2 regions of the Rossellomorea marisflavi genome follow, and region 2 is predicted to be linked to the other one. Evidence: a T-box and tRNA genes for the amino acid it is inferred to sense, from the RefSeq annotation. Region 2 holds a T-box; the other holds one or more tRNA genes.
What was found. A T-box is a leader RNA that pairs with one kind of tRNA and senses whether it is charged. The one in region 2 lies ahead of trpS (tryptophan--tRNA ligase), so its partner is inferred to be a tRNA-Trp.
Positions count from the first base shown of each region.

Region 1: it has a tRNA-Trp gene. The T-box ahead of trpS (tryptophan--tRNA ligase) is inferred to sense a tRNA for this amino acid. The anticodon was not compared.

Region 1 covers NZ_CP081870.1:1,384,734-1,399,958, reverse strand. The annotation lists gene K6T23_RS07505 (response regulator transcription factor) at 1-618, opposite strand, end outside; gene K6T23_RS07500 (cache domain-containing sensor histidine kinase) at 596-2,392, opposite strand; gene K6T23_RS07495 (ABC transporter substrate-binding protein) at 2,541-3,809, opposite strand; gene K6T23_RS07490 (carbohydrate ABC transporter permease) at 3,882-4,709, opposite strand; gene K6T23_RS07485 (carbohydrate ABC transporter permease) at 4,709-5,650, opposite strand; gene K6T23_RS07480 (alpha/beta hydrolase) at 5,806-6,558, opposite strand; tRNA gene K6T23_RS07475 (tRNA-Gly) at 6,688-6,761, opposite strand; tRNA gene K6T23_RS07470 (tRNA-Leu) at 6,765-6,849, opposite strand; tRNA gene K6T23_RS07465 (tRNA-Cys) at 6,868-6,941, opposite strand; tRNA gene K6T23_RS07460 (tRNA-Gly) at 6,951-7,025, opposite strand; tRNA gene K6T23_RS07455 (tRNA-Gln) at 7,030-7,101, opposite strand; tRNA gene K6T23_RS07450 (tRNA-His) at 7,143-7,218, opposite strand; tRNA gene K6T23_RS07445 (tRNA-Trp) at 7,221-7,294, opposite strand; tRNA gene K6T23_RS07440 (tRNA-Tyr) at 7,303-7,386, opposite strand; tRNA gene K6T23_RS07435 (tRNA-Thr) at 7,402-7,477, opposite strand; tRNA gene K6T23_RS07430 (tRNA-Phe) at 7,487-7,562, opposite strand; tRNA gene K6T23_RS07425 (tRNA-Asp) at 7,591-7,667, opposite strand; tRNA gene K6T23_RS07420 (tRNA-Met) at 7,768-7,841, opposite strand; tRNA gene K6T23_RS07415 (tRNA-Val) at 7,933-8,008, opposite strand; tRNA gene K6T23_RS07410 (tRNA-Glu) at 8,031-8,105, opposite strand; tRNA gene K6T23_RS07405 (tRNA-Ser) at 8,111-8,203, opposite strand; tRNA gene K6T23_RS07400 (tRNA-Asn) at 8,210-8,284, opposite strand; rRNA gene rrf (5S ribosomal RNA) at 8,292-8,408, opposite strand; rRNA gene K6T23_RS07390 (23S ribosomal RNA) at 8,586-11,519, opposite strand; rRNA gene K6T23_RS07385 (16S ribosomal RNA) at 11,714-13,264, opposite strand; gene K6T23_RS07380 (nucleotidyltransferase-like protein) at 13,535-14,401, opposite strand; gene K6T23_RS07375 (YgzB family protein) at 14,556-14,909, shown strand; gene perR (peroxide-responsive transcriptional repressor PerR) at 14,978-15,225, opposite strand, start outside.
Region 2 covers NZ_CP081870.1:1,581,142-1,596,366, forward strand. The annotation lists gene clpB (ATP-dependent chaperone ClpB) at 1-703, shown strand, start outside; gene K6T23_RS08440 (DUF2929 family protein) at 1,368-1,550, opposite strand; gene K6T23_RS08445 (hypothetical protein) at 1,776-2,516, shown strand; gene K6T23_RS08450 (hypothetical protein) at 2,526-3,248, shown strand; gene K6T23_RS08455 (BMP family ABC transporter substrate-binding protein) at 3,312-4,277, shown strand; gene K6T23_RS08460 (ComZ family protein) at 4,274-4,456, shown strand; gene K6T23_RS08465 (beta-ketoacyl-ACP synthase III) at 4,825-5,757, shown strand; gene fabF (beta-ketoacyl-ACP synthase II) at 5,807-7,051, shown strand; gene K6T23_RS08475 (DUF2268 domain-containing putative Zn-dependent protease) at 7,143-7,907, shown strand; gene K6T23_RS08480 (YjbA family protein) at 8,010-8,759, shown strand; gene trpS (tryptophan--tRNA ligase) at 8,799-9,797, opposite strand; T-box leader at 9,874-10,105, opposite strand; gene K6T23_RS08490 (DUF3899 domain-containing protein) at 10,147-10,533, opposite strand; gene K6T23_RS08495 (peptide ABC transporter substrate-binding protein) at 10,993-12,657, shown strand; gene opp3b (oligopeptide ABC transporter permease) at 12,821-13,750, shown strand; gene opp3C (oligopeptide ABC transporter permease) at 13,750-14,775, shown strand; gene K6T23_RS08510 (ABC transporter ATP-binding protein) at 14,796-15,225, shown strand, end outside.

The sequences.
Region 1 (15,225 bases), 200 kb from region 2:
ATTCATCACTGTAAAAACCGTCAGTTCGCGATCGCCTTGAAAGACGTGTCGGATCATGGGTTTCACTGAAAAGATCGCAATACGCTTTTCACAGTCCATCAGCGATCGTCCATGCTCCTTGAGAAATTCCTTCTCCGCTGAAGGAGGGACAAAGGATTGACGGCACAGAGTCGAAAGCAAGTGATCCCAGTACCGGGGTTTCACTTCGTTCATGGCCTGCTTCTCCTCCGCTTCCGAACGACGATGATCTCTCCATTCCTTCACAGCCCTCTCGAGGGTTTCATTCAGTATATCGGGCTCGATGGGCTTCAAGAGATAATCGAAGCTCTTATAATGAATGGCATTCCTCATCAATTCAAAGTCATCATGTCCGCTTACGACGATGGTTTTACTTCGGATACCTGCCGTGTGGATCCATTTCAACAGGCTGATTCCGTCTCTCTTGGGCATGCGCATATCAGTGAAGATGATTTCCGGACGGTGCTTTTGGATCAGTTCGACGGCTTCCTCCCCATCCTCTGCTTCCATGACCGTATCGATTCCATGGACTGCCCAATCAGCAAGGAGGATCAACCCCTCTCGCACGTGCTTCTCATCATCCACGATGATGGCTTTCATCGGCTTCACCCTCCCATTGCAGCGGTACTTCGATTCTAACCATGAATCCTTCCTCATCCAGATTCTTTAGCAAAAGAGCAGCCTTCCCGCCATAGTACAGCTCCAATCGAACATACACGTTTTTCAATCCGATATGCCCTTCTGTCTTTTTTGATGGGTCGTACAATTGCTTTTCAATCTCTTCAAGCCTTTGTTCCGGAATGCCTCCCCCATTATCCTTCACCATGATGATCAGCTGATCTTCTTCACGTCGGCAATCCAGGGTAATGACGCCTGCCCCGTTTCTCACGTCGAAACCATGCTTGAAGTAGTTTTCTATGATGGGCTGCAGGATCATCTTGGGGACGGAGACTTCCTTTACGTCTTCATGAACAAGGATGTCGTATCTGAGCTGATCTCCGAAGCGTTCTTTCTGCAGGAGAAGATAAGCAGTCGCATAGGTGATTTCCTTATGAAGGGGAACGACGTCTTCCTGCATATCCATCCCGTATCTCATGATTTTAGAAAGATGGGTCACAAGGGAGTAAATGTGCGGGACATGATTCTTCAAGCCGAGTGTACCGATTGATTGGAGTGCATTGTACAGAAAGTGCGGATTGATCTGTGACTGGAGCATCTTCAATTGACTGGTGCGGTTCTCAAGCTCAAGCTTATACTCCCGGTTGATAAGTTGATTGATCCTGTCTACCATTTGATGAAACCTTCTGCTCAGGACCCCGATTTCATCCTCGCTATATGTCTCGGCCTTCACCTTCATATTACCGCTTTCAACCTGCTGGATGGATTGCAGGAGCCCACGGATGGGTGAGGTGATCCTGAATGAAACAAACAGGGTGGCCAAGACCACCAGCCCAAGCCCGATGACCCCAAAGAGGATATTGATCTTCGCTACATTAAAAGCGCTTTCATATAAATCTGCATAAGCAACACGTTTGACGAGGAACCACCCTCCTGCAGAAGGTGACAGGCGATCGTACATGATCACCCCATTGAAGTCATCCCTCTTCCACTCGATGGTTCCCGCCTCTTTCTCTTCACCGATGACCTCTTGAATCCATTGCTGCTTATCCGATATCTCGGCATCGGAACTGTAGATCATATCCCCATGCGGTGATAGAACATAAAACTCTTCAGATTCACTATTGTACATATTACGGCTGAGATCGATGATTTTATCCGGAGCGATATCGAGTGATATGTAGGCAAGGACGTCATTATCCGGGATGTTCCGGAATGCACGATGGATCGTCACGATTTCCTTTGAGCGCCTGATTTTCTCCTCCTGCTGGCTATAAGCAGGTTCAATATACATATTGAATGGACTCTGGGCAGCCTTCAGAAAAGAAGCCTCATCTTCTTCGGGTATCCCCCTTGAGAATACGACATTGGTCCGCCTGGTTGCCGAGATGAACCGGTCTTCGTCAAGAAAAGAGATCTTGACCCCGTTGATCGTATCACCAGTGTAAAGGATGGTCTGCATTACATTCTTCACCATCCCGATGGTCAGATAGCCATGGTCTTTGTCGGGGGATTTCATATAATTGATAAAGTCTGGATTGTTATAGAGGGAGAGGGACAAATCATTCAATTCTCCGATATAGCCTTCAAGATTCACCTTCCCCTGGTAAAGCAAGTTGCTGCTCTCTTTCACCACCTGGTCTTCCATGGAATCCTTTGTATAGAGATAGGTGACAATGATCGAAGAGCCAAAGGGCAGGATCGTCGTAATCATCAATAAGAAAATGAGCTTATTGCGGATGCTTCCCTTCAACATCGGTCCAGGCCCCCCGAAACTTGCTTATAAAATAGTATAAATCTTCCCTCCTCCTATTTGAAAGGGTTTTCTAAAAAAATATTTTAAAATACTGATAGAGGGGATAAAAAATGGAAAGCACCCATGACCAGTGCTTTCCATTCCTCTCTTACTTCAGGTTATCCCATGTTTTCTGGAATCGATCCAGGACTGTATCATAATCGATCTTGCCTGCAGCATATTCCTGAATGGTAGCAGCGAATTCCTTATTCGCTCCATCCGGCCATTGGAACCATGTCCAAGGGATTGTCTTCTCATCCTTCGAGTACGTCAGGATGGATTCACCAAGGTCTCCCAATCCATTCGGTTCGATGTTATCGAAAGCCGGAATGAAGGCAAACTCTTCTGTGATATAACGTTTACCTGTTTCAGATGAAACCATCCACTCCAGGAACATCTTCGCTTCATCCAGATGCTTGGAGTTTTTATTGAGTACCCAGTTGTTCGGTACCCCTACAGGAAGACGGTCGGCACTCTCATCATTGTCCAGTGGAATCGGCAGGAAGCCCATGTTGATATCAGGATTGACTTCGGTGATCATATTTTCTGTCCAGTTCCCTTGCTGAAGCATCGCAGTTTCCCCTGATGCAAAGAGCGTCACCTGGGTGTTATAATCCGTCGTCAGTGGATTATCGTTGGCATTCTTGATTTCTGCATCCAGTACACTCTTAAACTCTTTAAACTTGTCATTATCCTTGAATGTTTCTGTTCCATCATATAATCCTTTGATGAACGCATCGGGATCCTCCTGCTGGGCAAACGGGATATTCAGCAGATGCTGTCCGATGACCCACCATTCGCCATAACCGGCTGAAAACGGCGTGATATCCTTGGCTTTCAATTTCTTTGCTGCATCATTCAGTTCGTCGATAGTTTTTGGTGTTTCCTTTATACCTGCTTTTTCGAAAAGATCTTTGTTATAAATGAACCCGTACCCTTCTAGGTTGACCGGCATCCCGTATAGCTTGCCATCCTCATCAGTCATCGGGACTTTACCGATTGGAAGAACATGATCGACCCACGGCTCACCTGAAAGGTCTGCAAGCTTCTCTTTCCAGAGATCAAGCTCCTTGAAACCTCCATTGTTGAAAATATCCGGTTCCTCTCCGGAAGCGAATTTCGCTTTCAACGCTGCACCGTAGTCCGCACCTCCTCCTACCGTCTCAAGCTTGATTTTAATATTCGGATGCTCTGCTTCAAATTCCTTGATCATTTCTTGAAGTTGATCGGCGATTTCAACCTTGAATTGGAAGAAATTCAGGGTCACCACATCCCCGTCACTCTTCCCTCCTGAACCCGAAGAGCCTTTGGATGAACAGCCTGCAATGCTCCCAAACACCAGAATCAACGACATGCTTAACAGCAGAATACGTTTCACTAGATTCGACCTCCCCATTCTTCTTATAAATTTTATATAATTTTCTGCATGGAATATACAGAAAGTTTATATCTACTTGATTGATCCTGATGCAATCCCTTTAATGATATGCTTCTGAAGGAACAGGAAGAAAATGATGACCGGTGTGATCCCGAGGACCAAAGCGGCAAGTCCCATGTCCCATTGCTTTGTATACTGTGCAAAGAATGAGCTGGCAGCAAGCGGGATCGTACGGAGCTCTGCATCCTGCAGAACCAGGAGCGGAAGAAGATAATCATTCCATATCCAGAGCGTATTCAGAATGACGACGGTGACGGTGATAGGCTTCAATAGGGGGAAGACAATCCTCCAGAAGACACCGAATGAACTGCATCCATCCATCATGGCCGACTCCTCGATCTCTACCGGCACCGTCTTGACAAAGCCATGGTACAGGAATAGCGACAGAGGGACGCCGAAACCGAAATACATGAGGATCAATCCCGGTATACTGTTAGTCAGACCCAGTGTCCCACCTACCTTCATCAGGGGAATCATGACCGTTTGGAAAGGAATGACCATGGCTGATACAAATAAGATGAATAGGACCTTACTGAACTTCCCCGGAGTCCTGACCATTTTCCATGCGGCCATGGAGGAAATCAGAACCAGACCGATGTTACTGATCGTGGTGATGATGAAGGAGTTCATGAAGGCACGGGGGAACTGAATGATCTCCCACACCCTTGCATAGTTTGAAAACATGAACTCTTCCGGCCAGGCCGCTGCATCGATCAAGATGGCTGCGAACGGTTTGACCGAATTCACCAGTACGAAGTAAAAGGGAATCATGAAGACGATGGCCAGTGCGATTGCGACAATTTCGAGCAGGAACGTCCTTTTTGTATAGCGGTTTTTCATCATGCCTGGACCTCCTTCCTCTTCGTGATCATCACCTGGACGGTAGTGAATACGGCGACGATGACAAAGAACAGGATCGATTTGGCTGTACCGAGACCGTACCGGTTATTCTGGAATGCTTCTTGATAAATATTGATGGCTACAGACTGGGTGGAGTTGAATGGTCCCCCGCCTGTCAGGGATATATTCAGATCAAAGATCTTGAATGCCATGGAAATCGTCAGGAAGAAGCAAATCGTGAAAGCCGGCAGGATGAGGGGAACAATGATCCTTGTCAACAGCGTCCAGTTCGATGCACCATCAATTTTTGCTGCTTCCAACAAAGATGTATCGACACCTTGCAGGGCTGCTACATATATGACCATCATATAACCGCTGATCTGCCAAGCGAAGACGATGACGATGCCCCAGAAAGCGGTCTTCTCATCTCCAAGCCAAGGCATCTTGAACAGAGAAAGGTCGGTTGCATTTCCCAACGAAGCAAACCCTTTTACAAAGATGAACTGCCAGATGAATCCAAGCAGCAGGCCTCCGATGACATTCGGCAAGAAGAATACGGTCCTCAGGATATTCCTCGTCTTCAAGGCGGCATTCAAGAGAAGGGCAAACCCGAACCCGATCACATTGCTGATCACCACTGCGGCAAACATGAACTTCGTTGTGAACATAAAGGATTGGAAGAACACCTGATCATCGGTGAATATCCGGATATAATTATCGAATCCAACCCACTCCACAGCTGAACTGACCCCGTTCCAAGATGTAAATGAATAATACAGTCCCATCAAGAATGGGATGATCTGAATAACCAGGAAGAACACTAGTGCCGGACCCACGAAGGCACTATAGGTCAATATGTTCTTCCATTTAAGTCCTTTTTTAGGAACAGGCTTCAGCTGTGCTTCTGGCCTGACCGGTCCCGTCTCTATCTTTGGTTCCATCTCTTCTCCCCCTTCGGTCGCGCTTTTTTTCATTATAATGTAAACGCTTACTTTTTATAGTCAACTGAGTTGACATGGATGGGGCACGATATTGACCTCTTTAGGGATCAAAAAAAAGACCCCCGCCTGAGTAAAGCGGGAGTGAGTTATATCTATTATTCACGGTCTAGGGGGAAGTCTCCCATCAATCGGTGGAGCCAGGAGATGCTGAGCTGGAACCACTGTGAGAAATCATCGTCTACCATTGAACGCTGTCCAGCCGATGACAAAGGCTTCCCTAGGGAAAGTCCGTGTACACCATGCTGAAAAATATGAGATTCAAAGGGGACGCCAGCACGGGTGAGGGCCCTTATGAATTCCACCGTATGTTCAACTGGTACAATCCGGTCTTCAAAAGTTGAAAACAAAAAGCTAGGAGGTGTGTTCCCATCAACTTTCTCTTCGAGGGATGGCACCGGGAATGCCAGCACATCCTCAAGGTTTGAAAGAATACAAGGATACCCAAGGATCAGGGCTCTCGGTCTGTAGGTACCCATGGTACCCAGCGAAGCGGCCAGATGCCCCCCAGCGGAAAAGCCGACTACCGCGATACGCTCAGGATCCACTCCTAATTCAGAGGCATGATTCCTGATATAAGCTAAAGCTTCCTCAGCATCCCTGAATGAATCTTCAAACCTCTTGGCTTCTCCTACCGAATAACGTAGGGTGAATGCATGATAGCCTTCTGACAAGTATGCCATGGCTACAGGCTCTGCCTCCCGGTCGGATGTATAGTAATACCCTCCTCCCGGCAGGATCAGAACGGCAGGACGGGTGGTAATGTTTTTCATACGCTTGGTTGTATCCAATAAATAAGCTGTAAGCGTCGATTGCGGGTTGCTGCTCAACTGGATAGATTGAATGTTCATGCGTTTTCCCCCTAATGATCTATACGTTATGTCCAGTATATAAGGAGACGGATGGGGTTTCCAGATATTCTCTCCTGCAATACAAAAAAAGACTTCCAACAAATCTGTTGGAAGTCTGAATATGTAAGATGGAGCGGGTGATGGGAATCGAACCCACGACATCAGCTTGGAAGGCTGAGGTTTTACCATTAAACTACACCCGCTTATGGTACCGGTGGCCGGGGTCGAACCGGCACTCCTTACGGAACACGATTTTGAGTCGTGCGCGTCTGCCTATTCCGCCACACCGGCAAGCGTCTAAAAACAATATGGAGGCGGCAACCGGATTTGAACCGGTGATAGAGGTTTTGCAGACCTCTGCCTTACCACTTGGCTATGCCGCCATTTTTCTATGGAGCGGAAGACGGGATTCGAACCCGCGACCCCCACCTTGGCAAGGTGGTGTTCTACCACTGAACTACTTCCGCACTACTGGGCTAGCTGGATTCGAACCAACGCATGTCGCAGTCAAAGTGCGATGCCTTACCGCTTGGCTATAGCCCACTGTTAGTATATGACACACAGAGAAAAATGTGACAAAAATATGGGGCGACTGATGGGAATCGAACCCACGAATGCCGGAACCACAATCCGGTGCGTTAACCACTTCGCCACAATCGCCATGGCAGGGGCAGCAGGAATCGAACCCGCACCAAAGGTTTTGGAGACCTTCGTTCTACCGTTAAACTATGCCCCTGTACTAAATGGTGGAGGGGGGCAGATTCGAACTGCCGAACCCGAAGGAGCGGATTTACAGTCCGCCGCGTTTAGCCACTTCGCTACCCCTCCAGCTAAAAAAATCAGTGGTGCCGGCAAGAGGACTTGAACCCCCAACCTACTGATTACAAGTCAGTTGCTCTACCAGTTGAGCTACACCGGCACAAAAAAATGGTGGCTCAGGACGGAATCGAACCGCCGACACATGGATTTTCAGTCCATTGCTCTACCAACTGAGCTACTGAGCCATTGCATATTTTTATTAAAAATGAAAAATGGCGGTCCGGACGGGACTCGAACCCGCGACCTCCTGCGTGACAGGCAGGCATTCTAACCAACTGAACTACCGGACCAACTTTTTTTCGCATTAGCGAAAATAAAGATCAATGTTCTTTTAATAGCAAATATGCTATCAATGTCACTACATCCCAATCCTCTCGGATCAAAACGGTATTGCGGGGACAGGATTTGAACCTGCGACCTTCGGGTTATGAGCCCGACGAGCTACCGAACTGCTCCACCCCACGACGATAAAAGTTTGATTCCATTCTTTAACCTGTTAAGTTCAAGAACGCATGGAACGTTTTTTTCACTACGCTTCGCTTCGTGAAAAAACAATGGTGGAGGATGACGGGATCGAACCGCCGACCCTCTGCTTGTAAGGCAGATGCTCTCCCAGCTGAGCTAATCCTCCACTGATTCTTTCTGTTTGAAAATGGTGACCCGTACGGGATTCGAACCCGTGTTACCGCCGTGAAAGGGCGGTGTCTTAACCGCTTGACCAACGGGCCTTATATGGCGGAGAGCAAGGGATTTGAACCCTTGAGACAGCTATAAACCGCCTACACGATTTCCAATCGTGCTCCTTCGGCCACTCGGACAGCTCTCCATATAATGGCTCCACAGGCAGGACTCGAACCTGCGACCGATCGGTTAACAGCCGATAGCTCTACCACTGAGCTACTGTGGAATGTACCGCCTGGCGACGTCCTACTCTCGCAGGGGGAGATCCCCCAACTACCATCGGCGCTGAAGAGCTTAACTTCCGTGTTCGGCATGGGAACGGGTGTGACCTCTTCGCCAATGTCACCAGACTATGTGCGTCCTTCAAAAGGACAAGTATTATTATACCGCATCTTCGCGGTAATTTCAAGGTTTTTTTTATACTTTATGTATACTTATTCCCTGAAAACTAGATAAAGGGTTGATAGTCAATCATTACCGGCGTATCGTCCAGTCCGGGAGACGCGAAGCGCCTCCTTCGTCTTACTTTGGTTAAGTCCTCGATCGATTAGTATCAGTCAGCTCCATGTGTCGCCACACTTCCACCTCTGACCTATCTACCTGATCATCTTTCAGGGATCTTACTCACATAAAGTGATGGGAAATCTCATCTCGAGGGGGGCTTCATGCTTAGATGCTTTCAGCACTTATCCCTTCCGCACATAGCTACCCAGCGATGCCTTTGGCAAGACAACTGGTACACCAGCGGTGCGTCCATCCCGGTCCTCTCGTACTAAGGACAGCTCCTCTCAAATTTCCTGCGCCCACGACGGATAGGGACCGAACTGTCTCACGACGTTCTGAACCCAGCTCGCGTACCGCTTTAATGGGCGAACAGCCCAACCCTTGGGACCGACTACAGCCCCAGGATGCGATGAGCCGACATCGAGGTGCCAAACCTCCCCGTCGATGTGGACTCTTGGGGGAGATAAGCCTGTTATCCCCGGGGTAGCTTTTATCCGTTGAGCGATGGCCCTTCCATGCGGAACCACCGGATCACTAAGCCCGACTTTCGTCCCTGCTCGACTTGTAGGTCTCGCAGTCAAGCTCCCTTGTGCCTTTACACTCTGCGAATGATTTCCAACCATTCTGAGGGAACCTTTGGGCGCCTCCGTTACTCTTTAGGAGGCGACCGCCCCAGTCAAACTGCCCACCTGACACTGTCTCCCACCCCGATAAGGGGCGCGGGTTAGAATGTCAACACAGCCAGGGTAGTATCCCACCGACGCCTCCACCGAAGCTAGCGCTCCGGCTTCCAAGGCTCCTACCTATCCTGTACAAGCTGTGCCAAAATTCAATATCAGGCTACAGTAAAGCTCCACGGGGTCTTTCCGTCCTGTCGCGGGTAACCTGCATCTTCACAGGTACTATAATTTCACCGAGTCTCTCGTTGAGACAGTGCCCAGATCGTTACGCCTTTCGTGCGGGTCGGAACTTACCCGACAAGGAATTTCGCTACCTTAGGACCGTTATAGTTACGGCCGCCGTTTACTGGGGCTTCGATTCGCACCTTCGCTTGCGCTAAGCACTCCTCTTAACCTTCCAGCACCGGGCAGGCGTCAGCCCCTATACTTCGCCTTACGGCTTCGCAGAGACCTGTGTTTTTGCTAAACAGTCGCCTGGGCCTATTCACTGCGGCTCTCTCGGGCTTGCACCCTACCAGAGCACCCCTTCTCCCGAAGTTACGGGGTCATTTTGCCGAGTTCCTTAACGAGAGTTCTCTCGCTCACCTTAGGATTCTCTCCTCGCCTACCTGTGTCGGTTTGCGGTACGGGCACCATCTTCCTCGCTAGAGGCTTTTCTTGGCAGTGTGGAATCAGGAACTTCGCTACTATAATTCGCTCGCTATCACAGCTCAGCCTTCACGATGATGGGATTTGCCTCATCATCAGCCTAACTGCTTAGACGCACATATCCAGCAGTGCGCTTACCCTATCCTCCTGCGTCCCCCCATTGCTCAAATGGAAGAAAGGTGGTACAGGAATATCAACCTGTTGTCCATCGTCTACGCCTATCGGCCTCGACTTAGGTCCCGACTAACCCTGAGCGGACGAGCCTTCCTCAGGAAACCTTAGGCATTCGGTGGATGGGATTCTCACCCATCTTTCGCTACTCATACCGGCATTCTCACTTCTAAGCACTCCACCAGTCCTTACGGTCTAGCTTCGCAGTCCTTAGAACGCTCTCCTACCACTGACACCAAACGGTGTCAATCCACAGCTTCGGTGATACGTTTAGCCCCGGTACATTTTCGGCGCAGAGTCACTCGACCAGTGAGCTATTACGCACTCTTTAAATGGTGGCTGCTTCTAAGCCAACATCCTGGTTGTCTAAGCAACTCCACATCCTTTTCCACTTAACGTATACTTTGGGACCTTAGCTGGTGGTCTGGGCTGTTTCCCTTTCGACTACGGATCTTATCACTCGCAGTCTGACTCCCATGGATAAGTCTTTGGCATTCGGAGTTTGTCTGAATTCGGTAACCCGATGAGGGCCCCTAGTCCAAACAGTGCTCTACCTCCAAGACTCTTACAACATGAGGCTAGCCCTAAAGCTATTTCGGAGAGAACCAGCTATCTCCAGGTTCGATTGGAATTTCTCCGCTACCCACACCTCATCCCCGCACTTTTCAACGTGCGTGGGTTCGGACCTCCATCCAGTGTTACCTGGACTTCATCCTGGACATGGGTAGATCACCTGGTTTCGGGTCTACGACCACATACTCATTCGCCCTATTCAGACTCGCTTTCGCTGCGGCTCCGTCTTCTCAACTTAACCTTGCATGGGATCGTAACTCGCCGGTTCATTCTACAAAAGGCACGCCATCACCCGTTAACGGGCTCTGACTACTTGTAGGCACACGGTTTCAGGTTCTATTTCACTCCCCTTCCGGGGTGCTTTTCACCTTTCCCTCACGGTACTGGTTCACTATCGGTCACTAGGGAGTATTTAGCCTTGGGAGATGGTCCTCCCAGCTTCCGACGGGATTTCACGTGTCCCGCCGTACTCAGGATCCACTCAAGAGGGAACGAAGTTTCGACTACAGGGTTGTTACCTTCTTTGACGAGCCTTTCCAGACTTCTTCGTCTACCCCGTTCCTTTGTAACTCCGTATAGAGTGTCCTACAACCCCAAGAGGCAAGCCTCTTGGTTTGGGCTAATCCCGTTTCGCTCGCCGCTACTCAGGGAATCGCATTTGCTTTCTCTTCCTCCAGGTACTTAGATGTTTCAGTTCCCTGGGTCTGCCTTCCATGCTCTATGTATTCAAGCAAGGATACTGTTCCATTACGAACAGTGGGTTCCCCCATTCGGAAATCTTCGGATCAGCTCACTTACAGCTCCCCGAAGCATATCGGTGTTAGTCCCGTCCTTCGTCGGCTCCTAGTGCCAAGGCATCCACCGTGCGCCCTTATTAACTTAACCGAATTGGTTAAAAACCTAAAATGGCGATACTCGGTAATTTCTTGACTATCAATAAAACTTTATCTAGTTTTCAAAGAACAATATAATGATGGAAGTTTCTTTTACTCCGCTTGCGCTTCGTAAAAAAACCAATTAAACCATCAAAACTGAACAAAACTTCGACGTCGTCAAACGTTTTAGTAAATCTTCCTTAGAAAGGAGGTGATCCAGCCGCACCTTCCGATACGGCTACCTTGTTACGACTTCACCCCAATCATCTGTCCCACCTTAGGCGGCTGGCTCCAAAAGGTTACCTCACCGACTTCGGGTGTTACAAACTCTCGTGGTGTGACGGGCGGTGTGTACAAGGCCCGGGAACGTATTCACCGCGGCATGCTGATCCGCGATTACTAGCGATTCCAGCTTCATGTAGGCGAGTTGCAGCCTACAATCCGAACTGAGAACGGTTTTATGGGATTGGCTAAACCTCGCGGTCTTGCAGCCCTTTGTACCGTCCATTGTAGCACGTGTGTAGCCCAGGTCATAAGGGGCATGATGATTTGACGTCATCCCCACCTTCCTCCGGTTTGTCACCGGCAGTCATCTTAGAGTGCCCAACTGAATGCTGGCAACTAAGATCAAGGGTTGCGCTCGTTGCGGGACTTAACCCAACATCTCACGACACGAGCTGACGACAACCATGCACCACCTGTCACTCTGTCCCCCGAAGGGGAAAGCCCTATCTCTAGGGTTGTCAGAGGATGTCAAGACCTGGTAAGGTTCTTCGCGTTGCTTCGAATTAAACCACATGCTCCACCGCTTGTGCGGGCCCCCGTCAATTCCTTTGAGTTTCAGTCTTGCGACCGTACTCCCCAGGCGGAGTGCTTAATGCGTTAGCTGCAGCACTAAAGGGCGGAAACCCTCTAACACTTAGCACTCATCGTTTACGGCGTGGACTACCAGGGTATCTAATCCTGTTTGCTCCCCACGCTTTCGCGCCTCAGTGTCAGTTACAGACCAGAAAGTCGCCTTCGCCACTGGTGTTCCTCCAAATATCTACGCATTTCACCGCTACACTTGGAATTCCACTTTCCTCTTCTGCACTCAAGTTCCCCAGTTTCCAATGACCCTCCACGGTTGAGCCGTGGGCTTTCACATCAGACTTAAGAAACCACCTGCGCGCGCTTTACGCCCAATAATTCCGGACAACGCTTGCCACCTACGTATTACCGCGGCTGCTGGCACGTAGTTAGCCGTGGCTTTCTGGTTAGGTACCGTCAAGGCGCCGCCCTATTCGAACGGCACTTGTTCTTCCCTAACAACAGAGTTTTACGATCCGAAAACCTTCTTCACTCACGCGGCGTTGCTCCGTCAGACTTTCGTCCATTGCGGAAGATTCCCTACTGCTGCCTCCCGTAGGAGTCTGGGCCGTGTCTCAGTCCCAGTGTGGCCGATCACCCTCTCAGGTCGGCTACGCATCGTCGCCTTGGTGAGCCATTACCTCACCAACTAGCTAATGCGCCGCGGGTCCATCTGTAAGTGATAGCCGAAGCCACCTTTCAACCTTCCCCCATGCGGGGGTAGGTGTTATCCGGTATTAGCCCCGGTTTCCCGGAGTTATCCCAGTCTTACAGGCAGGTTACCCACGTGTTACTCACCCGTCCGCCGCTGATCTCAGGGAGCAAGCTCCCATCGATCCGCTCGACTTGCATGTATTAGGCACGCCGCCAGCGTTCGTCCTGAGCCAGGATCAAACTCTCCATAAAAAGTTTGAATAGCTCTTTTAAAAATAAATCTAGAATTAACGTTGACGTGTTTGTCTTGTTTTGTTCAGTTTTCAAGGTTCAAATAGATTGTAAGCGCTTCGTTTCTCTCTGAAGCGACCTTTTAATCTTATCAAGTTGTCGTTCGTTTGTCAACAACTTTTTTTGTTTTATTAGGTCGCCACTGACCGTTTTTGCTTTCGTTCAGCGGCGACTTAACTACTATATCAAGCCGTATAAAAGAAGTCAACACAAATTAATATTTTAATATAATTATTTTTTAACCCTGTAATATCTATGGTAAATCCCCTGTCCTTTGGTTTCCACATCAACCACCTCGATGAAGCCCTTATCCGTCAGATACTCGATCATCATGCTCAGATCCACAGAATAATGTTTGGCTCCTTCATTATTCAAGAGTTCCTGGAATGTCCAATACTCTTTTTGCTCCAGTATGCTGATGAGGTGTTCTGAAGCTACCTTCATCCTCGAATGGATAAGGAATTCACTTGCCAGGAAAAGCAGCTCCAGACGCTTGTCGATTTCCTCATCGCTCGTCACCAGCTCTTCATACAACTTGTAAATTTCCGGTTCGATCTGCTTGACCTGATTCCACACGGTCACTTCAGGATGGAATCCATGCTCGATGACAGAGAGTCTTGCAAGGTGATGAAGGGAATGGACAATATGATTATAGGCATCAAGGTAATGCTTACTCTCGAAGAATACTTTTCCATCCATATATCGTCTGATCAGTTTGGCAAACTCAAGACCCATTTTGATTTTCCTTCCATAGAAAGGGAAATCTCTCAGTTCGATCTTCAGATTCTGGATGAACTCATTCCGATCAAATAATACTTTCCCATTGAAAATCCAGTCGATGACTTTACGGTTGGAACCAAGCAGGATCCATTCCCGGAGCTTTTCCTCCGTCACCACGTGCAGGGCTGCTTTTTGATCTTTATAGGAATAATGCTTGATGAAGACAGGCTCTTCTGCCTCCTTCACCACAAGGAACAGGACGATATCAAAGGTATCGGTCAAGGGGCTGAATTTGTTGCTCTGTTCTACCAACAGGGCGCCCAGCGTATTAGGGTGACTGGTACGCTCCTGGTATATCGGTCTTAAAATGTCTTCCATTGCTTACTCCTCCACATCAATCATTGGTTGGTAACTATTTCGACATGAACACTGGATTTCCTTCTGTAATTATAGTCATTTTTCGACAAACGTCATTCCCGTCCCCCGTTCCATCCTGATTATGGTATAGTATTTTTTTAGGAGGGGGATGGAGATGGCAAAGAAGTATTCTAGCAAAATCAATAAAATCCGGACCTTTGCGTTAAGCTTGGTTTTCATCGGATTCATCATTATGTATGTAGGTATCTATTTTAGACAGCACCCGTGGGTCATGACAACCTTCATGCTATTGGGGTTTCTGTCAATCATCGGAAGTACGGTCGTCTACTTCTGGATCGGCATGCTCTCGACGAAGGCCGTCCAAGTGACGTGTCCCAATTGCGGGAAGGTCACGAAGGTGCTCGGGCGTGTCGATATGTGCATGTATTGCAATGAGCCGCTTACGTTGGATCCGAAGCTTGAAGGCGAAGAGTTCAACGAAGACTATAATAAAAAACGCAGCCGATAGGGACCTTAACAGGCCCCTATCTTTTTTTATGATGCGCAACAAAAAAGAATGGTCCGGGTGGGCCATTCTTAATGGGTTTCTTTGTTGATTTTACTGCATTCAGGACATGTTCCGTAAATCTCCATGCGATGACTGTTAACCTTGAATCCCGTCACGTGAGAGGCGAGATGCTCCACTTCATCGAGTCCCGGGTAGTGGAAATCGACAATCTTTCCGCAGCTATCGCAGATGACATGATAGTGTTCCGTGGTGACAAAATCAAAGCGGCTGGACGCATCCCCGTAGGTAAGTTCCTTTACCAGTCCGACTTCACGGA
Region 2 (15,225 bases):
CGATAGTGAGGATCACATGATCCGTATCGATATGTCAGAGTACATGGAGAAACACGCGGTTTCAAGACTTGTGGGAGCTCCTCCCGGGTATGTGGGCTATGAAGAAGGAGGCCAGCTTACTGAAGCTATCCGACGTAAGCCATATTCTGTGATCCTACTTGACGAGATCGAAAAGGCCCATCCAGAAGTGTTTAATATCCTTCTGCAGATGCTTGATGATGGGAGGATCACCGATTCTGCCGGACGAACCGTGGACTGCAAGAACACGGTGATCATCATGACCTCCAATATCGGATCAACCCATCTTCTTGAACGCAATCACGGAGAAGAGGAGATCAATGAAGAAACGAAGGAATTGGTCATGGGTCAGCTGAGGTCTTCATTCCGACCGGAATTTCTGAACAGGGTGGATGATATCATCTTATTCAAACCCCTAAGCGTCAACAATATTAAAGGTATCATTGATAAGCTCTTTAAGGAGCTGCAAGAGAGGGTAGCTGAACAGGGTCTCTCACTGCAAATCACGGACGACGCCAAGTCCTTCATTGCTGAGTCGGCCTATGACCCCGTGTACGGGGCGCGTCCATTGAAACGTTTCTTGCAAAAAGAAATCGAAACAAAACTTGCCAGGGCCATTATAGCAGGCGAGGCCACTGGCGAAGTGATGGTTGAGAAAGGGGAGCGCGGTCTGACGATCAGGTAAGGATGGTTAAAAAAGTCCTATCAAATGATGAACAAGATCAATTCATGTTATTAATACCGCTAATGATTTCCGTGCAAGACTTCGCTTTCCGTGGGTAGCCCGTGAGCTTCCTCGGCATACCTGTGGGGTCTCACATTAGCTACTCTCCCACAGGAGTCTTCGTCTTGCACTCCAATCAACCGCTTAAAGCAAATTAAAAACCCGGATTCCTTTGCCTAGTGGTAGGCAAAGGAATCCGGGTTTTACTATGACTAAAACACTTATGTCTCATCTATTACTCATTCTGAGCGAGCATCATCTTTGTATGTAAGAACAATGAATTTATAGTCCGAACGATTACTGTCGGGAACTTCTTTAGAAGGTCGTGATTAATCGTATTTAATTTTTCTTCATTGATATGCTCTCACTCTTCCAAAGTGAGGGTCACGACTTGTTGATTGATTTTCGCTGGTTGGTTGGCTGCTGGCATTGGTCCCTCTCGGACGGTTATATTGCCTAGGTTCCTTCTGCTCGTCATTAGTATTACTTTTCCGTACACGAAATCTTAAAGCGAGGTAATTGCACCAACCGCTCAAGCGGAAAGAACGGAGAAATCTCCGGCGTTTTGAATAAAAAAAGCATGTAGCCGGTCGTCTGAAATTCAGACCCGGTCTACATGCTTTTTTTAATGATCTTCGACAGGTTCGTTAGGAAGGATCAATGTTACGATATAAGCAAGGATCGTGACAGCTACGGATAAGATCAATCCCTGCATGAAATCGAATTTTCCGCCACTCATGTTGGCTACAACATAAGTCAGCATCTCGGTCAGTGCAAATGCCCAAAAGAACATCCAGAAAAATTTCACGGTTACACCCCGTTTCTATATAATTGGCTGAAAAAGCCTATGTAAACATTCATAATCTCCTCTATACTACCACAGCTTCAGCTTTTAATAAATGGCGAAAATGTGAAATGTAAACCCTATCATTTTATTCTCTTCATCATGAATTCCTTCATTAATGGGCTAATCCCCTTTCCGATATAGGAACCTCGCATACACTATAGTACCTTGGAAAAAGGAGAATTTCAGATGTATCAACGATTGTTTCAAGTAGAGCAAGAGTGGTGCATGATTCATTATCCCGAACGACCGAACGGTTTTGCAGTGATGATCATCGGTGACTACGGCCAAGATGTAGATGAGAAAAGCAGTTTCTGGTCCCACCATGAATTCCGCAAGAAATGGGTCCGCGACATGACAGATAAAGGGTATATCGTTTTTTACAGCAATCTCTACGGAGCCAATTGGGGAAACAAAAGGGCAGTCCGCCTTGCTCATCGCCTCTATCAATATGTGAAAAGGACTGAGATCATCAATCCGCGTATTCATATCCTGATCGAAGGAATGGGCGGGCTTGTGCTGAAAAACCTGTATCCCCTGATGAAAGACGAGGTAAGGAGCATCGTCATGCTGTCTCCATGTGTGTCCCTTCGAAACCATCTTGAACAGGAGAAGGAGCAGAAGTTTTTCCACAAAAAGCTCATTCGGGAAATCAGACATGCTTTCAGCGTTACGGAAGATCAGTGGCCGGCATTCATTGAATCTTTAACAGAATCAAATGTGTTCCACACCCTCCCCATGCCACTTTACATTGTGCAACCTGCCAGTCTGAATCGTTATAAAAATCAAGTCTCACTCATACTAGATATATATAGGGACCGGTTGGAAAATGGTCTGATGGTCGATCTGTTTTATGTTCTTCCTGAGAAGCGGATGTCATTGGGAAGGAAATTCACATCTTATTTTGCGAAGCACGAGAGCGATCTTTAGCTGATGGGAGTGAAAGAAGTGAATCATGCATATGTGTTTCCGGCCCAGGGTTTTCTGGGCTTTCAATTATGTACGGCACTGTTGGAGGAAGGGTGGGAGGTGACGGCACTTGATTCCGGCAGGGAGATGGGTGACCATTGGATGGAAATCGGGCGTAATGCCAATCTTCACTGGACGTCTTTTTCGACTTGGGATCGTCTCGTTCCTTCGGGTAGTCATGTGTATCTACCCTATTATGATGCAGATGACCTTTTGACTGAAAAAGAAGGAGAAACCTTGATGGAACAGGCAGGATACACCATCAGGGTTTTCAGCCATTTTCAGGACCCTCCATCAGTTAATCCATCCGGAGCTGATATATACGTTCCCACTTTGATCGGTCTGCGACAGCCGGTGTCCTACCATTTTGCCAGACTTATAAGGGATGTCCGTGTGGATGAACAGGTCCAGGATGATCCGACTGGGGTGATCTATGTAAAGGATGCGGCCAGGAAGATCATCTCATGCACAGGGGAAAAGGCGGAACTTCATTTGAAGGGAGAGACGGCGTGGGCAGAAGCTTTGTCCCTCCTGACGGAAACTGAATATCCGAAATTGGAAGCACCGAAGAACATCAGGGGCAAAGAGATTTCCGTCATGGCTTCGAAGAGTTTAGAAAGCATATTCGATGAGCAATTAAAGGAAGCCGGGATAAAAAAAGGAAAAAATAGCTTCCCTTATTCGGACAGGTAAAGGTAAAATATACCCGTTGCAATTATTTTTACGAGTTCCGAAGAATCAAAGGAGTTGCTGTACTTGATCATGAGATTTTTTCACTTGTCGATGATCCTTTTGCTGCTGGGGGGCTGTACTGCCGGTAGCCGGTCAGGAGAGATGGACAATGCTGGCCTGCTGGTCCCGGAAACGATCGATGATGGCGTTTGGGGGACAAAAGGGTATCAAGGTCTTTTGGGCATCCAGAAAGAGTTCGATGTGAAGGTTTACTATAAAGAGGGAATGAATGGAGACACGTCGGTCCGGCATGCCCTGGATGAATTTGAAAAAGAGGACGTCAATCTTGTGTTCGGCCATGGGAATGAATACTCTTCCATATTCAATGAGGTGGCATCAGAGCATAAGAATATGCATCTGGTAAGCTTCAATGGGGACGCTACGGAGAAGAATACTACCAGCTTGACGTTCAAAGGGTACGCCATGGGGTTTTTCGGAGGAATGACTGCTGCTTCCCAGACAAATACGGATCGACTCGGCGTCATTGCAGCCTTTTCCTGGCAGCCGGAAGTCCAAGGGTTCATTGATGGAGCCAGATACCAAAATGGTAAAGCCGAGGTCCTGGTCGAATATACGGGCCACTGGGACCACTCGGAGGTTGCACTCGATAGGCTCGACGGGCTTCTCGATCAAGACGTGGACGTTGTATATCCAGCAGGGGACGGGTATAATGTGGCTGTAATTGAAAAACTCAAGGAATCAGGTCGCTATGCCATCGGGTATGTGAGCGACCAGTCAGACCTTGGGGAAACAACGGTGTTGACGAGTACGGTCCAGCATGCCGACAAGCTGTATGAACTGATTGCCGGGAAATATACTGCCGGTGAACTTGAGTCTGGTAATCTTGAATTCGATTTCCAGGACGGGGTCATCTCCATGGGAGAATTCAGCCCTGTCGTCCCTGCCGGATTCAAGACCGAGATGAACCAGCATATCAAAGCGTATGTCGATACCGGAAAACTACCCAACGGAAAGGAGCCGCCATTATGAATGAAGACAAAACGATGCAATTCTTGCAGATAGCGATGAAGTATCTTCCAGAAGCACAGGAACAGCTCGAAAAATCAGGAATCCAGCTTAGCCCGGAGATGATCGAACCCTTCCTGTCAATGTTCACCAACGTCATGAATGAAGCATATGAACTAGGTAAGCAAGACGCAACGAAGTAATGTACATAGAACAGTAGGGGGAAATACACCCTCTGTTCATCATAAAACCCAGGAGCAGTGACGTTCAGTCCCTCTTGGGTTTTTTCGTATGTGATGAAAAGTGGGTTACTCACTAGCCAGGTTCGAAGAGCAAGTCTAAATAGAAGTCCTTGCTCCGGGTCAAGTGGGAGTATATCATTCACCCAGCCTGAATCGAATACACTTTCCAGTGAATCGTAAAAAACCTTTAGGGACACTTCAAGGAAACTTGGGTCTGATAATGCAAAACTAAGGCAAAAAGAATTGCAGAAAGAGTAAAAGTCCGTTAAAATTAGTACCAAGTCATAATAATTGATAATAAAGCGAAGGTAAAACAGGGGGATGCCGATATGAATACTGGAATCATTGGAATAGGGCGCTATCTGCCTGAGAAGATATTGACCAATGCCGATTTGGAAAAAATGGTGGATACATCGGACGAATGGATCCGTACTCGGACGGGGATTGAAGAGAGACGTGTTGCAGGGGATGATATTGATACATCGGATATGGCCTATGAAGCAGCGAAGAATGCCATCGAGGATGCAGGCATCTCACCTGAGGATATCGACCTGATCCTTGTGGCAACCGTTACACCTGATCAGCCGTTCCCTTCCGTCGGATGTCTCCTCCAGGAGCGCCTGGGGGCCAAGAAAGCGGCAGCCATGGATATCAGTGCTGCATGTGCAGGCTTCATGTATGGTATGATAACCGCAAAACAATTCATCGACAATGGAGCCTACAAGCATATCCTTGTCGTCGGTGTGGAGAAGCTGTCGAAAATCACAGATTGGGATGACCGCAATACTGCCGTCCTATTCGGTGATGGGGCCGGGGCTGCCGTCATGGGTCCTGTACCAGATGGGAAAGGGATCCTCGCTTTCGAGCTGGGTTCTGATGGAACCGGTGCAAAGCATCTTTATCAGGATGAGCACATCATCATGAATGGTCGCGAAGTATTCAAGTTCGCTGTCCGCCAGATGGGTGAATCCTCCATCAACGTCATCAATAAAGCAGGGCTGGATAAAGAGGACGTCGATTTCCTCATTCCTCACCAGGCGAATATCCGCATCATGGAAGCTGCAAGACAGCGTTTGGAGTTGCCTGTTGAGAAGATGTCCAAGACCGTGAATAAATATGGAAACACATCTGCCGCATCCATTCCGATTTCACTCGTCGAGGATCTTGAGGCCGGAAGGGTGAAAGAAGATGACGTCGTCGTCATGGTGGGCTTCGGTGGAGGCTTGACCTGGGGTGCGATTGTCATGCGCTGGGGAAAATAATCGATAAAAATCTATCTTCTACTACTTATACGATAAAGGAGACCGAACAATGGATATGAAACGTGTTGTCGTAACAGGATTGGGTACCGTCAATCCATTAGGAAATGATGTAGAAACAACGTGGGCGAATGCCCTTGCTGGGAAATCCGGGGTCGGGCCACTCACAAGGCTGAATGCTGATGAGTATCCTGCCAAGGTAGCGGCTGAACTGAAAGATTTCAATATTGAAGACTTCGGGATTGAAAAGAAGGAAGCGCGTAAGATGGACCGTTTCACTCATTATGCCATCGCAGCGTCCTTGATGGCAGTGAAAGACGCCAACCTTGAAATCACGGAGGAAAATGCCAACCGTGTCGGTACATGGATCGGTTCTGGAATCGGCGGGATGGAAACATTCGAAACCCAGTATGAAACCTTCCTTAAGCGTGGATACCGTAGGGTGAGCCCGTTCTTCGTTCCGATGATGATCCCGGACATGGCTGCCGGCCAGGTATCGATCCTCCTAGGAGCAAAAGGTTTCAACTCCTGTACCGTAACGGCCTGTGCAACAGGCACGAATTCCATCGGTGATGCATTCAAGGTCATCCAGCGTGGTGACGCGGATGTCATGATCACGGGTGGAGCGGAAGCACCAATCACGAAAATGTCCGTAGCCGGTTTCTGCGCCAACACGGCCCTTTCGACCAATCCCGATCCGGAAACGGCTTCAAGACCATTCGACTCTGAACGTGACGGCTTCGTCATCGGTGAAGGAGCGGGGATTGTCATCCTGGAAGAACTCGAACACGCGGTGAAACGCGGAGCAACGATCTATGCTGAAATCGTCGGCTATGGCTGCACGGGTGATGCCTATCACATCACCGCCCCTGCACCAGGCGGGGAAGGTGGAGCGCGTGCCATGAAGATGGCACTTGATGATGCCGGTGTAACGCCTGATCAAATGGATTACATCAATGCCCATGGTACAAGTACGGCTTATAATGACAAGTATGAAACCATGGCCGTCAAAGAGGTATTCGGTGATCATGCCAACCGCCTGGCCATGAGCTCCACAAAATCCATGACCGGTCACCTTCTTGGTGCAGCGGGTGGAGTGGAAGCGATCTTTACGGTTCTTGCCATGAAGGATGGAAAGCTTCCACCGACAATCAACCTTCAAAATCCGGATCCTGACTGCGATCTGGACTATGTAGCCAATGAAGCACGTGAGCAGGAAGTCAATGTTGCCATGAGTAACTCCCTGGGCTTTGGTGGCCATAATGCCACGCTCGTATTCAAAAAATATGTGAAGTAATCGTGAGTCCGCCGAATCTTTCGGCGGGCTTTTTTTCTAACTCTACTGCAGATTGCATATACATGAACCAAATCAGCAGGAAAGAGGGATAATGATGCCAGTGATCCCGACAGACGAGTGGATGGATCAAACATTCGATGACCCGGTCGAGTTGTTAGAAAGGACGAAAAGAGGGGAAGGAGAAGCAGCAGCTTTCTATGCCTACCTCCGAAAACAAGGAATGTATCGCCCGTCTAGGCAGATGGAAGAACGCTTTAATGAGCTTAAGTCTGACGATCTATGGAAGAGGCTTTCCGTTTTTGAGAAAAGGTACAAAAGAAAATGGAAAGGACCTGATATACCCATCTACTTATTTCCCCTAGAGCCGAGGAGAGTCTTATTCAGGGAACCGGCAAAAAAATCAGGAGTTTGCTTTTTTGATGAAATGTTTCTTTTTCTTCAAAAATTGGAGGATCACAAAGAATATGAGGCACTATTTGTTCATGAATACCACCATTGCACCCGTATGAAAAAGCTGGCGGGTAAAGAGGAGGAATATACCCTCCTTGATTCTGTCATCTTCGAGGGACTGGCCGAGAATGCCGTGAGGGAATATTGCGGCGTTGACTATGCTGCTCCGTGGACAAGGAAATATACTGAAGAGGAATTGAGCGGATGGTTCAAGGAATGGATCGAACCCCATGCTGATCTAACGAGGAAATCACCCCTTCATGATGAACTTCTCCACGGGAAAAGACACTACCCAGAGCTGCTGGGGTACGCCATCGGTTACCGGCTCGTACGGTCATTCGCGGAGAAGAACGGAATGAATAGTGTGATGATGCTGGGCCTCCCATCAGAGACTTTTCTAGGGTAACTACGGCCCATAGGATAAAACAGGGGAGAGCACGAATAAATCCACAGGTGATTGACCATACTGATTGACAACCAAACAATGTAGTAAAGCGAGGGGTCAATCATGTTATATCTTCATGATGTATGGGTCAATTGGTTCGAAGGGGAAGAAAACGGATATAATATCTGCCATTTTCACGAATGGAGAAAAGAGGACGTCATCGAGTTGCTGGATCAGGTGCCTCTATTGAAAGTCGGCAAAGAGTTGTATCATTACATCGAGAATGATTTATCAGAATTACCTCGGCAGATGCTGAATGATGTGTATCAAAAAGCGTATCTCAGAAAGAACCATGAACGCATTCAACAGGATTATTGCTTCGTGGTCACCGATGGGACGGCGATTCTGGCCGTCGATACGATCGGTTACACCGTCCCGATCAGGAAGAGCCGCCTGATACCGCGTCAGGAACAGCTCGTTTATGAAATGGTGGAAAGTCAAGAAGAGCTTGAATATGAGTTCAAGCCTGATCAAAAGCGGGAGGAAGCGTACCACATCCTTTCTCCAAACCCGTTCATGATGAGTGGGCTGACACGCAAGGAAAGGCAGTTGAAACAGCTTCTTTTCATGGCCCTCGATCAACTGCGCACATCGGAGAACACCGCTGAAGTGAGATACTGGTATACCGAGTGGGCCCCGGAACAATACAGGACGATCCAGGAGCTCGATTTCCACGAAGCATGGCAGATGCTTTATGAGGACACAAAATACGGATGGTCCGACAAGCATCTGTCACTCTGCGAGAATCTGATTAAAGGACAACCATTTTTCGAAAAGTTATGGGAAGTAGAGAATCGTCCAAAAGTAAATTGAACAAAAAGAACCTTGAGCCCATGCTCAAGGTTCTTTAGTTTATCGCTTTTTCCGTTCTTTTCTTCCAAGACCCATGGCCTTTTCCATTTTCTTCAGCATCTTCCCTGCGGTTCGATTCGCTTTCTCAGCTCCGCGATCAAGGATATCATCAAGTTCCTCGGAATCGATCAGCTCGTAATAGCGGTCCTGAATCGGCTTGATGGCATCCACAACCACTTTGGCAAGGTCGCCTTTGAAATCGCCATATCCTTTTCCATCATATCGCTCCTCAAGTTCGGCAATCGGAGTGCCTTCAAGAATCGAGTAGATAGAGAGCAGATTCGAAACCCCAGGCTTTTCATCCCGGTCGAATCGGACGATTCCATCCGAATCCGTCACAGCGCTCTTGATTTTCTTTTCAATGACTTTAGGGTCATCAAGCAGTGTAATGAACGCCTTTTTGTTCTCGTCGGATTTGCTCATTTTCTTTAGTGGATCCTGAAGGGACATCACACGTGCTCCTACTTTCGGGATGCGCACCTCCGGAACCGTGAAGATATCATTGTATTTCTTATTGAAACGCTCCGCAAGGTTCCGCGCAAGCTCGAGATGCTGCTTCTGATCCTCTCCGACAGGGACAAGGTCCGTACCATAGAGCAGGATATCGGCTGCCATGAGGGGAGGGTAGGTTAGTAGACCGGCAGATACGGCTTCTTTTCCATGGGACTTATCCTTGAACTGAGTCATGCGCTCAAGTTCACCGATATAGGTCACGCACTGCAGGATCCATCCGGCCTGTGCGTGAGCCGGAACCTCCGACTGAATGAAAAGCGTCGCTTTCTCGGGATCGATCCCACAAGCAATATAGAGGGCAGCAAGGCTGCGGATATTTTTGCGCAGTTCTGCTTTATCCTGGGCAACAGTGATCGCATGCTGGTCGACCACGCAGAAATAGCAATCATACTCTTCCTGAAGCTCGGTGAATTGCTTCATAGCTCCGATGTAATTACCAAGCGTGATCGTCCCGCTCGGCTGAATGCCGCTAAAAATCGTTTTCATCTTCATTCCTCCTATAGTACAGTTCCTGTATCATCATGACCATCCGGCCAAAAATAAAACCCACCCGTCCAAAAAATATAGGGACGAATGGGTTGTTTCCGCGGTGCCACCCTAAGTTACTCAGGAATGAGTCGGCTTAGTCCATGCTTTGCATGGTCCCCGGTTAACGGAAGGGGTCCGTCTCCGGCTACTGCTTTCACCGGGGAAGCTCGAAAGTCCATTCCCCCGCAAGCGGATGCCTGCTTTCAGCGGACGCAGGCTCTCTTGGAACCGGCAAGCGGGGTACTACTCTTTGTCAAAGCTTGTTTCATATATGCAAAAGTCATTATATGAAAAAAAAGCGCCGAAATCAAGTATAGAGAGAATATGAGAGGATCAGGGATACGGCAAGGGATAAAATCCCGATATAGAAAAGGGGTGCCGTCAGGCGGAATGGTTCTCTCACTGCATACACCTCGTGAATTTCCTTCCGTTCCTCCACGTCATCGAACTGCGCCACGTATTCATCTTTCTTCGACCTTGACCTGAAGCGCTTGAAGGCATATAAGATCCCATTCAAGAAACCGTTTTGGAAAACAAACATCAAGGCGGCTATAGAAGCATAAGAAATTCCGACGATGAATAAAGTATCAATGAGGGAAAGGAGCAAATTCGATCCATTCATGTAACGGACAAGATAGACCGCAGCAAGGTAAAGTAATGTGACCATCGGTAGGACGCGTAAACGTTTCATCATGTTGCACCTTCACTTCCAAAATGATTTCAAGCATTCCTTCCAATAGAAACGATCAGGAATGCATGCTGTTCTCCTATAGAAGTATACCCGAAGCGTTCAAGTTTTGAAAAGGAAGCAAGAGCACGAATTCACAGTTTTTTATATCTATCCGCCATACTAGATAATTATAATGAAGATGGGAGAACGCTTTCTTTCGATAAAGAAGGAAAAACGCCAGGAAAATCGCTGGTTTAATTGGGTGATTGTAACATTTGTAATGGGACAAACCACCCTGAATGCTATTTCAGAACCCTTATATATCAAGGTTTTAACACCTTATTACCTAGTAAACTGATTATTTAGCAAAAAAACTGTTAAATTCGTATTGCAAAAATATCTCTATCATGTATAATAAGTAACAAATCTTCTGAAAATTAGAAGATAAATAAATATGAGAAGTATGAGGAGGTCAATTTCAAGATGAAGAAAAAGTTTTCTTTATTACTGGTTCTTCTTCTAGCTGTGAGTACTTTCTTGGCTGCCTGTGGCGGAGACAAGAAGACTGATGGCAAAAAAGAAGGGGCAGCTGGGGGATCTGACACGAAAGACGAGCAAGTATTGAATCTTGCCGAAGCTTCCGAAATCCCGTCAATGGATTCAGCGCTTGCAACAGATGCAGTATCATTCAACGTTATGAACCAGGTGTACGAAGGTCTTTACCGCCTAGGTGAAAACGATGAGGCTGAGCTGGGTATCGCTGCTGAAGAGCCTGAAGTAAGTGAAGACGGTAAAAAGTATACATTCAAGCTACGTGATGCAAAATGGTCTAACGGTGACCCAGTCACTGCTCAAGACTTCGTATACGGATGGCAACGTGTTCTAAATCCAGACACAGCAGCTGAGTATGCGTACATCATGTCTGATGTTAAAAATGCTTCCAAAGTAAATGAAGGTAAAGCGAAACCTGAAGAACTTGGAATCAAAGCACTTGATGACAAAACTCTTGAAATTGAATTGGAGACTGAAGTTCCTTACTTCAAAGCGTTGCTTTCTTTCGCAACTTTCTATCCGCAAAACCAAAAGTTCATTGAAGAACAAGGCGATAAATATGGACTAGAAGCTGATACAGCAGTATACAACGGACCTTTCACACTTTCTGAGTGGAAGCATGAGCAAAGCTTCAAACTTACGAAGAACAAAGATTACTGGGATGCTGACACTGTTAAACTTGAAGAAGTTAACTTCAGCATCGTAAAAGATACAACAACTGCCGTTAACCTTTATGAAACTAACAAAATCGACAGGGTTGGCCTAAGCGCTGAGTTTGTTGATAAGTACAAAAACGATGAAAACTTCAAAACGCGCGGAGAAGCGTCTGTATTCTTCCTTCGTTTGAACCAAGACTCTAAAAACTCTGAAATCCTGAAAAATGAAAATGCACGTAAAGCATTTGACTCTGCATACGACAAGCAAGGTATGGTCGACGTTCTATTGAACAACGGTTCTGTGCCAGCTTACTACCTCGTTCCTAAGGACTTCGTTACAGGTCCAGATGGAAAAGAGTACCGTGAAACTGCTGGAGAAGCATACGGTGGATTTGACGTAGAAAAGGCAAAAGACTACTGGGCAAAAGCCAAAAAAGAAACTGGCATTGACAATGTAGAGCTTGAACTATTGAACTATGACAGTGAAGCTTCTGCGAAAATCGGTGAGTACTTCAAAGAGCAACTTGAGTCCAATCTTGACGGATTGACTGTTAAGATCAAAGCTCAGCCGTTCAAACAAAAGCTCGACCTAGAATCAAAAGGTGACTATGACTTCTCCTTCGCAGGTTGGGGTCCGGATTATCCAGATCCGATGACGTTCCTGGATATGTTCGTAACAGATGGTGCACATAACCAAATGGGTTACTCTAACCCTGAATTTGACAAATTGATCGAACAAGCTAAGACTGAGCTTTCTTCTGATCCAGAAGCTCGCTGGCAAGCAATGGTTGATGCTGAAAAGATCCTCTTCGATGATCAAGCAATCAGCCCGATCTACCAACGAGGTGTTTCTTACCTTGAGCGTCCATACGTGAAAAACGTATTGGATCACTCTTTCGGAGCTGACTACTCTTACAAGTGGGCTTCTATCGAGAACTAAAACGCTCTAAGTTGAACCTTCTGAAGGAGAGTGTATGCATAGGCATACGCTCTCCTTTTCCAGTGATAAGCGACAATTTTCGCAATTTAAAAAATAAATTGAAAATTTGTCGATTATCGCTATAATGGAGAAGTAGTATAAACATAGAAAAGGGGGGCTAAGCATGGTCAAATATACTATCAAGCGTATTGTTTATATGATCATCACTTTGCTTATTATTGCAACCGCCACATTCTTCTTGATGAAGCTCCTTCCAGGGACTCCACTCACAAATCAAGAGAGACTGTCTCCGCAACAACAACAAATCATCCTAGATAAATACGGACTCAATGATCCACTGCCGGTTCAGTATGTCACCTATATGACGAACTTGGTGCAAGGGGACTTGGGTTTGTCATTCCAATATGACAATCGCCCGGTTTCTCAAATGATCGCTGACCGTATAGGACCTTCCGCACTTCTTGGTTTCCAAGCAATGGTATTAGGGACAATCTTCGGTTTGATTATCGGGATCATTGCGGCTATAAGACAGAACACCTGGGTTGACTATGGGTCTACATTCCTAGCCGTTCTGGGTATTTCAATTCCTTCGTTCGTATTTGCAGCACTTCTGCAATATTACGTCGGTGTTAAGTGGGAAATCCTACCTGTAGCGTTATGGGGAGAGTATAAACATACGATCCTTCCGACCCTCGCCCTGACAGTAGGGGTAGTCGCCACAATCGCCCGTTATATGAGAACTGAAATGATCGAAATCCTTAATACAGACTATATATTACTGGCTAAAGCAAAAGGTACGACAAACACAAATGTCATCGTGAAGCATGGTGTTCGGAATGCTATGATTCCAATCATCACGATCCTTGGGCCGATGACTGTCGGTATCATGACGGGTACCATGGTTATAGAACAGATTTTTGCCGTGCCTGGATTGGGAGAGCAGTTCGTACGTTCAATCAATACAAATGATTATACGGTCATTATGGGTGTTACATTATTCTATAGTGTTCTTCTTGTTGCCGTCATTTTCTTGGTGGATATCCTTTATGGAATTATTGATCCGCGTATTCGTCTAGTTGGAGGGAAGAAATAATGGAACCAAACAAAAAGAATCAAGAGCAGCTGTCAAAAGACCTCTTCCAACGACAAAAAGCATCAAGTGCACAGGCTGAAAAAATTGAACGACCAAGTTTGAACTTCTACCAGGATGCATGGATCCGTCTGCGTAAGAGCAAGGGGACCATCATCGGGATGATTATAACACTTATAATTGTGTTCTTTGCATTTGTTGGACCAATGATGAATGATCATAAGTTCTCTGATCAAAATATCCGTCACGCCAAACTTCCTCCAAAAATCGAAGCGTTGTCTGGAATCAGCTGGCTTCCGTTTGACGGGAAGGATCATGAAGGCTTTGATGTCTACGAAGCGCGTCAAGTGAAAGAAAATTATTGGTTCGGAACAGATGACTTGGGCCGTGACCTTTGGACACGTGTGTGGAAAGGGACTCAAGTTTCCCTTTATATCGGGATCCTGGCAGCCGTCATCGACTTCTTGATCGGAATTTCTTACGGTGGGATATCCGGATACTACGGTGGAAGAATTGATGATATCATGCAGCGTATCATTGAAGTCCTTGTCGGTATACCAAACTTGATTGTTATCATTCTCTTTATCTTGGTGTTTGATCCAGGAATATTCTCTATTACCATGGCGATGGTATTGACGGGATGGACGAGTATGGCCCGGATTGTCCGCGGGCAGATCCTACAGCTTAAGAATCAGGAATTCGTATTGGCATCCCGTACATTGGGAGCACCAAATAATCGTTTGATCTTCAAACATCTTTTACCGAACGTAATGGGGCCGGTTATCATCACTACGATGTTCACGGTTCCTGGCGCCATCTATACGGAAGCGTTCCTGAGCTTTATCGGACTCGGTATAGCACCGCCGAAGGCATCACTCGGATCATTGGTTAATGACGGGTATAGATCCATTCAGTCCTACCCGCATATGATGCTGATTCCGTCAGCGGTCATTTCATTGATCATCCTGAGCTTCAATCTTATGGCCGATGGGCTAAGGGATGCTCTAGATCCAAAACTGCGTAAGTAAGAAAAAGGGGGATATAAAATATGGAAAAAGTGTTGGAAGTCAAAAATCTGCACGTCTCCTTTAATACTCATGCTGGAGAAGTGAAAGCCGTTCGCGGTGTGGATTTACACTTAGATAAAGGTGAAACATTGGCGATCGTTGGAGAATCTGGATCAGGTAAGTCTGTTACGACGAAAGCACTGATGCGTCTGATTCCAAACCCGCCTGGATTCATCAAGCACGGCGAAATGATGTTTGAAGGAAAAGATCTTGCTAAAATACCTGAGAAGGAAATGCAAAAGATCCGCGGGAAAGATATTTCCATGATCTTTCAGGATCCAATGACTTCTCTGAACCCGACCATGACAATCGGGAAACAAATCATGGAGCCGCTATTAAAACATCAGAATATGAGCAAACCGGATGCAAAGAAACGTGCCATCGAACTTCTGAAGCTTGTTGGTCTGCCAA